Regions from separate parts of the Kutzneria chonburiensis genome, predicted to be linked through region 1. Evidence: riboswitches for the same ligand, from Rfam matches in the RefSeq annotation. Region 1 holds a riboswitch; each other region holds the start of a gene.
What was found. A riboswitch is a leader RNA that binds a small molecule or an ion and turns the genes downstream of it on or off. The one in region 1 is predicted to bind S-adenosylmethionine.
Positions count from the first base shown of each region.

Region 1 (2,191 bases):
GGCTCGAACCGGTCGAGCCGGGGCAGCGCGAGCTGACGGTGAACGGAGCCGGCGATCTCGATCAGTGCGCGCTGAGCGGGGAACTGCCGTGCACGCTGGAGATCGACGGCAGCCGACGGCCGACGACGGTGCGGTTCGGCCTTGACCTGCGAATCGACGAACCGAGGAACCTGAGGCTGGCGGCGGAGGTCGAGGGCGTCACCGTCCAGGTCGCGGCGGACGATTTCGAACGAGGTCTGCAGCGTCTGGAGGACGGCTTCCCGTCCGGTGCACGGCTGGCGTGCTGCGTCACCTGCCAGTACGCGGACTATTCGCCCGCGGGCCGCGACATGATGGGCATCTGCTGTCACCGCGAGGCCAAGGAGCAGTACCTGGCGGTGCGCTCGAAACGCGACTACTGGTCGGTGCCGGTCGCCGAGGAGGTGCCGGAGACGTACCTGTGCGCGGAGTACGAGCGCCGGGTGCCCGGCACGGGCTATCGCGGCTAAGCCAACGTCCCGGCGAACAAGGCGCGGTGCACGGCCAGGTACGCCGGGCAGGGGAAGGCGGGGCGGGACTGCCACCAGTGGTCGGGGCGGCAGGTGCCGCAGCGGCCGACGGGGTCGGGGGAGTGCTCGCTGAGCAGGGTGGCCACGGCATCGACGACGCGGGGGAGCTGGGTGCGGGTGATGCCGCTGACCAGGCGGTCATCGGGGTCAAGGGCGAGGTCGGCGAGCATCGCCAGGTGGCGACTGAGCTCGTCGTCGAGCTCGCGGAACATGACTACCTCCGAGCGGGTCGGCCAAGGTGCTGCCGGGGCCGAGTCTGCGCCGGTCGGGGCGGAAAAAGAGAGGGGCTTCACTCCTCCGGGAAGAGAAACACCCGTTCGTGACGGCTCTCACGATGTGGGAGGACGTCTCGACGGATCCGCGCACGGTCGGTTATCGTCGCTGACGAAAGGTCATGAGTGCCAGCGTCAAGCCCCGGCTAGCTGGCCGGCAACCCTCCTCCGCGGTGGGGTGCCCCGGGTGAGGACCAGGCCCGTCGCGCCGCGACCGGGCAAGCGCGGACCCTCTGCACGGCGGGTCCCTGACCCGAGGAGCACCCCCGTGACCATCGCGATCCCGCCGGCCCGCAACACCGAGAGTGGCATCCCCACCGTGCCGGCCGTGGTCGGCGCCCGGCTGTCGGTGCCGCTGGTGACCGGCGAGCGCATCACGTACGCCAACCTGGACCACGCGGCCAGCGCCCCCTGTCTGGAGCAGGTGCGCGACGCGGTCGACGAACTGCTGCCCTGGTACGCAAGTGTCCACCGTGGCGCGGGATTCGCCTCGCAGGTGTCCACAAAGGTCTACGAGCAGGCCCGGGATACGTTGCGGCGCTTCGTGGGCGCTCGTAAGAGCGACACGGTGGTGTTCACGCGCAACACGACGGACTCGCTGAACCTGCTGGCGAAGTCGTTGCCGCGCCGCACTTCCGTGGTCCTGTTCGACACGGAGCACCACGCGGCGCTGCTGCCCTGGCGCGGCCCGAACGTCCGTCGCATTCAGACGCCGGAGTCGGCCGCGGCGGCGGTGCCGGCGCTGGAGGCGGCGCTGAAGCTGTGCCCGGAAGGCCCGCGCCTGGTGGTGGTGACGGGTGCCTCGAACGTCACGGGCGAGCTGTGGCCGGTGGCGGAGCTGGCGCAGGTGGCCCGGCGCTTCGGTGCGCGCATCGCGCTGGACGCGGCGCAGCTGGCGCCGCACCGCCCGGTGGACATCAAGGCGCTGGACGTGGACTACGTGGTGCTCTCGGCCCACAAGCTGTACGCCCCGTACGGCGCGGGCGCGCTGATCGGCCGCGCGGACTGGCTCCAGGCGGCGGAGCCGTACCTGGTCGGCGGCGGCGCCACCAAGAGCGTCGTGGACTGGGGCGACCACCTCGGCGTGGCGTGGTCGGCGGTGCCGGAGCGACACGAGGCGGGCTCGCCCAACGTGGTCGGCGTGCACGCGCTCGCGGCGGCCTGCGACACGATCACCCGGCACGGCTGGGATCGCATCGTCGCCCACGAGCAGACGCTGCTGACGCGGCTGCGTGAGGGCCTGCGCAGCATCCCCGGCCTGCACGAGCTGGCGATCTTCAGCGACGCGGACCGTGTCGGTGTCGTGAGCTTCACCATTCACGGCCACGAGGCGGGCCTGATCGCGGCGGCGCTGTCGGCGGAGTACGGCAT
Region 1 is NZ_CP097263.1:5,583,092-5,585,282, reverse strand. It holds gene M3Q35_RS25195 (DUF6304 family protein) at 1-488, shown strand, start outside; gene M3Q35_RS25190 (hypothetical protein) at 485-760, opposite strand; SAM riboswitch class IV at 939-1,051, shown strand; gene M3Q35_RS25185 (aminotransferase class V-fold PLP-dependent enzyme) at 1,089-2,191, shown strand, end outside.

Region 2 (2,191 bases), 3.7 Mb from region 1:
CGTCATCGAGGAGGGCCACTGCGCCGCCGTGCGCTTCGAGATCCGCGGTTGGGTCGGCGACGAGCCTCGTATCGTCATCGAGCACGTCAACCGCATCACCAACGCCGCTGCCCCCGAGTGGGCCCGGGCCGCGTCGGTGGAGAACGACGCCTACCGCATCATCGTCAAGGGCAGCCCCGAGATCACCCAGGAGACCGCTTTCCGCCACGAGGTCGACGGCGATCCCGTCAGCGGCGGCTGCCTGGCCACCGGGATGCGCGCCGTCAACGCCATCCCGTATCTCGACGCCCTGCCGGCCCGTTTGGTGTCAGCTCTGGATCTCCCCCTGATCCCCGGCCGCGGCACCATCCGCCAGGCCTGACGTCAGCAGTGCCGCCGGCCGGCCACCAAGATCGTCCTTCCCTGCATCCGCTGGCGCGGGCTGGCAGGATCCGGGTGTGAGGGTATCGCTGATCATCGTCTGCGGGCTGCCGGGGAGCGGCAAGACCACGCACGCCCGTCGGCTGGCGGCGGAGCGTGGCGGGGTTCGGCTCTCGCCCGACGACTGGATGGACGCATTGCGCGTGAACCTGTGGGACACGGCGATGCGGGCACGGGTGGAGGCGCTGCAATGGGTGCTGGCCAAGGACATGCTCCGGGCCGGCGTGACCGTCGTGATCGAATGGGGCACGTGGAGCCGGGCCGAGCGGGACACGGTGCGGATCGAGGCGCGGGAACTCGGCGCGTCGGTGGAGTTGGTGTACCTGGACGTGCCGGTCGACGAGCTGTGGCGGCGGATTCAGGAGCGGGGCCGGGAGGATCCGCCGATCACGCGGGCCGACCTCGAGGTCTGGAGCCGCGACTTCGAGCGGCCGACCGAGGAGGAAATGGGGCTGTACGACGGCTAGGCGGCTGCTAGGCTGCGAAGCAAGGTCATGAGTGCCAGCGTCAAGCCCCGGCTCGCTGGCCGGCAACCCTGGCGTTGGCGGGCGGGGTGCTCCGGGTGATGACCGGGCTCGGCGCACCGGCGTCGGGCAAGCCGCGAGCCAAGGAGCTGTGGACCCATGACCGTGTTCCGACCGGCCGAAGTCGAGGACGCCGACCGGATCGCCGAGCTGCATGCCGATAGCTGGCAGCGGTTCTACCGCGGCGCGTACGCGGATTCCTTTCTGGACGGCGATGTGGTGGCCAATCGTCGCGAGGTGTGGTCGGCCCGGCTCGCGTCTCCGGCCGGCAGCGCAACCGTTGTCGCGGAACAGGATGATCTACTGGTGGGCTTCGTGCACGTCATCTTCGACGCCGATCCGAAGTGGGGCAGTCTGGTCGACAACCTGCACGTCAGGCACGATCAACGCGGCTCTGGCCTGGGCCGCCGACTGCTGTGCCTCGCGGCCGAGGCCGTGGGATCTAGGCCTTTGTACCTGTGGGTGTTGGAGCAGAACGTTGCCGCGCAAGGATTCTACCGGGCGTACGGCGGCATTTCGGTTGAGACGGCGCCGGTGTCACCGCCCGGCGGGGATCCGACTCGGCTCAACGGCAGTCCTTTGATGCTGCGCATGGTGTGGCCTGAAGCCGATCAGGCGATCCGGTAGGCGGCGGATCCGTTGTGCAGGAACTGGGCCCGGCCGTTGCCGTCGTCGCCGATGAGTGAGAGCACCTGGTGGCCGTCGAATGTCGGCTCGACGGTGATGACAGCTTTGTCGGTCAGGCGGACGACTTCGACGCGGTTCTCCGGCTTTCCGTTGCGTGGCCGGTAAGTGAGGAAAGTGCGGCCGTTCTCGACGGCGAGCGTGATGTCGTGCAGGGTGGTGCGATAGGTCCCGCCCATGCGCTCCACGTCGATCGGCGTGGGGTTGGCCGGCGGCACGGGCAACGGATCCGTCTCGACGCCGGTGAGATCGTGCAGCACCTGCGCGAAGATCTCGTAGGCCAGGGGTGCGCCGCCGGCGCTGTTCGTCAACACCGCCACGGCCACACCGGCCGAGGGGGCGACCCGGAGGAACGCCTTCTGTCCCTTGGAAACGCCGGTGTGGCCGACGATTCCGTCCCGGTAGCGCATCCAGCCCAGCCCCCAGCCCACTTGACCGCCACCGAAGTCCGGGACCTCGTCGAGCTGGGTTTCGCGCAGTGCGGCCAGGTTCGGGTCGGTCAGGTGCATGCGAACGAACTCCAGCAGTTCGCGGGCGCTGATCGCCAGGTGCGAGCCGCTGGG
Region 2 is NZ_CP097263.1:9,243,800-9,245,990, reverse strand. It holds gene M3Q35_RS42965 (NAD(P)H-dependent amine dehydrogenase family protein) at 1-361, shown strand, start outside; gene M3Q35_RS42960 (P-loop nucleotide/nucleoside kinase family protein) at 438-887, shown strand; SAM riboswitch class IV at 911-1,026, shown strand; gene M3Q35_RS42955 (GNAT family N-acetyltransferase) at 1,044-1,571, shown strand; gene M3Q35_RS42950 (serine hydrolase domain-containing protein) at 1,556-2,191, opposite strand, start outside.
Region 2: linked by a shared signal. The riboswitch ahead of M3Q35_RS42955 (GNAT family N-acetyltransferase) and the one ahead of M3Q35_RS25185 (aminotransferase class V-fold PLP-dependent enzyme) in region 1 are both predicted to bind S-adenosylmethionine.

Region 3 (2,191 bases), 2.7 Mb from region 1:
ACGTGCAGCAGCACGCCGAGCGGAATCCCGAGCACCGTGGCGAACAACGTTGCCACGCCGACCATGTAGAGCGTCTGGCCAAGTGCGGGGTGGAGCAGGTCGAACACATCGGACCACGGAGTGGTCGGTCTCACGCAGCGACTCCCTGCGGGCCCTTCTGGGCCCGTCGAACGAGGGCGCCGGCCTCGGAGATCCACTCCAGCGCGGAGTCGGCCCGCTCGCCGGTCAGGCCCAGCCGGAACCGGGCGACCGGGGTCTCGCCGAGCCGGGTCAGTCCGCCGCCGAGCACGGCGAGGTCGACGCCGAACCGGTTGGACGCCTCCGGCAGCAGCGCGCCCACCGCGGCGAAGCCGACCAGCACCACGTCGGCGACGCGGTCGTGGTTGGCGGCGATGCCGTCGGTCTGGTCGAGCGCGGGCAGCAGCGCGTTGGCGGTACGACTGTCCACATCGGACACAAGGTCGAGCAGCCTGCCGTTCTCCACGATCCGGCCGCCGTCGAGCAGCGCGACGTCGTCGCAGATCCGGCGGACCACCGCCATGTCATGTGTGACAACAACAACCGTGACACCGAGCTCGGCCCGGGCCCGGTCGAGCACGGTCAGCACGGAGCCGGTGGTCTCCGGGTCCAGTGCCGAGGTGGGCTCGTCGGCCAGCAGCACCGCGGGGTTCGCCGCCAGCGCGCGGGCCACCGCGATGCGCTGACGCTGACCGCCGGAGAGCTGGTCCGGGTACGAGGCGGCCTTGTCGGTCAGGCCGACCAGGTCGAGCAGTTCGCCGACGCGGCGACGCCGGGTCGGGCCGTCGACGCCCGCGGTTTCCAGCGGCAGCGCCACATTGCCGGCCGCCGTGCGCTGGCGCAGCAGCGAATCCCCTTGCGGCACAACGCCGATCTGCCGGCGCGCGGCGCGCAGCCGGTTGCCGTCCAGGGTGACGAGGTCGGTGCCGTCCACGCGGATCGCACCGCTGTCCGGGCGCTCCAACAGGGCGATGCAGCGGGCCAGGGTCGACTTGCCGGAGCCGCTCGGGCCGACGACGCCGCACACCGCGCCTGCCTGGACCTCGAGGGTGACGCCGTCCAGGGCGCGCACGGCGCCGCTACGACTGGGGAATGACTTGACCAGATTGTCGACAGTGATCACTGTTTGCTCCACGGCACGCGGCGACCCCGCGCGAAGACGGCGCGCGCAGGTCGTCCTTTTTGGACCGTCCTATCGGGACGATGCGATGAGGGTGAACCGACAGTAGGCGGCGGTAGGGGTGTTACCGGCCGGCCCGACAGCCCGTCGCGGTGCGACGGCACTGATCGACCACTCGACGGCGAGTGAGCAGCAGCGCTGCGCACACTCGTACGAGGTCCATGACGTCCTCCATCGGTCCTGGCTGTAGCACCTGCCCCGGGTGGGGTGGTTGCTGCGGCTTCGTCGATCCAGGTCTCTCGGCCGCTCGGGATGGATGCAAGTAGCAGTACACCTGACCGGTATGTGGAAAATCAAGCCGTGCCTGCAAAGAACCATGGATCGTTCGGTAAGTCACACCAATGGCCGAAGATTACTCGGCCACCGACATATCGGACAGCGACTTCATCGGCACCCAGAGTTATCCGTCGAGCAGGTCGCGCTGGTACCAGGTGCCCTGTTTGCCACCGAGCTCGGCGGGGTCGGCCGGACCGGTCTCGGCGAAGCCGCTCTTGAGCAGGACCCGCCGCGAAGCGACGTTCTGGTGGGAGGCGGCGGCGCGGAGGGTGTGGAGGCGGTGCCGCGAGGCGGCCAGCACGCACAGGTCCCGCACGGTGCGGGTGGCGAGGCCGCGGCCGGCGGCGGACTGGGCGACGCGGTAGCCGAGGTCGGCGGTGCCGCCAGAGAAACGGTCGAGGTTGAAGCGGCCCAGCACGGAGTCGTCCTCGACGACGAGGTAGAAGGCGCAGAGGCCGGTGGCCTGATCGGCGAGCAGGGCGTCGTATCGGGCGGTGAACTGGGCGAAGTAGTCGTCGCCGCGGTCGGAGATGGAGGCGGCGAAGTAGGTGCGGTTGGCGAGCTCGAAGGCGAGGACGGCCGGGGCATAACCGGCCTGGAGCGGCACCAACATGGCTACTGGGCGGCTTCGGCGATGCGGACGAAGTCGGCGATGCCCAACTGCTCGCCACGGGACGAAGGGTCGACGCCGGCGGCGGTGAGGAGCTGACCGGCGCG
Region 3 is NZ_CP097263.1:8,255,314-8,257,504, reverse strand. It holds gene M3Q35_RS38525 (methionine ABC transporter permease) at 1-134, opposite strand, end outside; gene M3Q35_RS38520 (methionine ABC transporter ATP-binding protein) at 131-1,141, opposite strand; SAM riboswitch class I at 1,367-1,457, opposite strand; gene M3Q35_RS38515 (GNAT family N-acetyltransferase) at 1,599-2,087, opposite strand; gene rsmA (16S rRNA (adenine(1518)-N(6)/adenine(1519)-N(6))-dimethyltransferase RsmA) at 2,090-2,191, opposite strand, start outside.
Region 3: linked by a shared signal. The riboswitch ahead of M3Q35_RS38520 (methionine ABC transporter ATP-binding protein) and the one ahead of M3Q35_RS25185 (aminotransferase class V-fold PLP-dependent enzyme) in region 1 are both predicted to bind S-adenosylmethionine.

Region 4 (2,191 bases), 3.9 Mb from region 1:
TCGCCTCGGCCAGCCCGGCCGGTGACCAGCCACGGGCCTGCCCCTGCGCGCGCTTCACCTTCCACGGCGGCATGCCCAGGTCGCCGGCCATCCGGAACGGGTCGCCCCGGCCGGCCGAGGCCACCTTGGCCACCGTGCGCACGCCCTCGGCCAGCGCGTCGGCCACCAGCACATGCGGCACGCCCAGCTGCATGGCCCAGCGCAGCGCCTCCATCGCGCCGGCCCGGTCCCCGACCACGGCCAGGTCGGCCACGGCGAAGCCGGTCACCTCGGCCCGGCCCTGGTGGTAACGGCGCACCGCCGCCTCGTCGACCTTGCCGTCGTTGTCGGTGACCAGCTGCGAGGCGGCCGCGGCCAGCTCACGCAGGTCGTTGCCGACCGTCTCGATCAGCGCGGCCAGCCCGGCCGGGTCGATCTTGCCGCCGGCCCGGCGCACCTCGTCCTTGACGAACGCGTCGCGGTCGGCCGGCTTGGTGATCTTCGAGCACTCCACCACCGTGGCGCCGGCCTTCTTCAGCGCGCCCGGCAGGTCCTTGGCCACCTTGGCCCGGCCGCCGCCGGTGTGCAGCACGATCAGCACGATGCCGTCGGCCGGCTCCTTGGCGTAGGACAGGACCGCGTCGGCGATCTCCTTGCCGACCTCCTGCGCCCCCTCCAGCACCACCACCCGGCCCTCGGCGAACAGCGACGGGCTGAGCAGCTCGGCCAGCTCCGGCGGGGTGAGGTCAGTCACCCGCACGCGGGTCAGGTCGGCCGACGCGTCGGCCTCGCGGGCCTGCGCCAACGCGGCCCGCACGGCCCGCTCGACCAGCAGTTCCTCGTCGCCGAGCACGAGCAGCAGCGGATCAGGGGCGGCACTCACCCCGTCATCCTTCCACGTCCCGCATACTGGGCTCGCGGGTGGCGATGCCACGTCGCGTTGCCGTACCGTGCAGGTCACAACTGAACACCGCTCATCCAGAGGGGCAGAGGGAACGGCCCGTTGAAGCCCCGGCAACCGGCGACGCATGTCTTTGTGCGTCGAACACGGTGCCAATTCCGACCCACACGTGGGAAAGATGAGGAGACGCCTCCCATGACCTCGACCGTCGACGCCCGTACGCCCGCCAACTTGGGCCCTGTCAACCTCGGCCCCGCGCGCGCCCTGAGCTGTCGTGAGTGCGGCCACCAGATCCCGCTGGCCGCGGAATTCGCCTGTAGCGAGTGTTTCGGCCCCCTCGAAGTGGCCTACGACTTCGGCCGCGTCACCCGCGAGGACATCGAGGCCGGCCCCAAGTCGATCTGGCGCTACCGCAACCTGCTGCCGGTGCCGACCGACGTGCAGTCCTTCCCCAACACCGAGCCCGGCCTGACCCGCCTGGTCAAGGCCGACCGCCTCGGCGCGGCGCTGGGCGTGCGCAACCTGTGGGTCAAGGACGACACCGGCAACCCCACGCACTCGTTCAAGGACCGCGTGGTCGCGGTCGCACTGGCCGCGGCCCGCCAGCTCGGCTTCAAGGTGCTGGCCTGCCCCTCCACCGGCAACCTGGCCAACGCCGTCGCCGCCGCGGCCGCCCGCGCCGGCTGGGAGTCGGTCGTGCTGATCCCGTCCTCGCTGGAAAAGGCCAAGATCCTCACCACCGCCGTGTACGACGGTGCCCTGATCGCCGTCGACGGCAACTACGACGACGTGAACCGCCTGGCCACCCAGCTCGCCGCCGAGCACGAGGACTGGGCGTTCGTGAACGTCAACGTCCGGCCGTACTACGCCGAGGGCTCCAAGACGCTGGCCTACGAGGTCGCCGAGCAGCTCGGCTGGCGGCTGCCCGGGCAGATCGTGGTGCCGGTCGCCTCCGGCTCGCAGTTGACCAAGGTGGACAAGGGTTTCCGCGAGCTCGGCGAGCTCGGGCTGGTCGACGCCACCCCGTACCGGGTGTTCGGCGCCCAGGCCACCGGCTGCTCCCCGGTGTCGACGGCCTACAAGGCCGGCACCGACGTCGTCGCGCCGGTCCGCCCCGACACCATCGCCCGGTCGCTGGCCATCGGCGCGCCGGCCGACGGGCCGTACGTGCTGGACACCGTGCGCCGCACCGGCGGCGCCGTCGAGGACGTCACCGACGAGGAGGTCGTCGAGGGCATCCGGCTGCTGGCCCGCACCGAGGGCATCTTCGCCGAGACCGCCGGCGGCGTGACCGTCGCGACCGCCAAGAAG
Region 4 is NZ_CP097263.1:9,475,738-9,477,928, reverse strand. It holds gene holA (DNA polymerase III subunit delta) at 1-862, opposite strand, end outside; SAM riboswitch class I at 951-1,065, shown strand; gene thrC (threonine synthase) at 1,076-2,191, shown strand, end outside.
Region 4: linked by a shared signal. The riboswitch ahead of thrC (threonine synthase) and the one ahead of M3Q35_RS25185 (aminotransferase class V-fold PLP-dependent enzyme) in region 1 are both predicted to bind S-adenosylmethionine.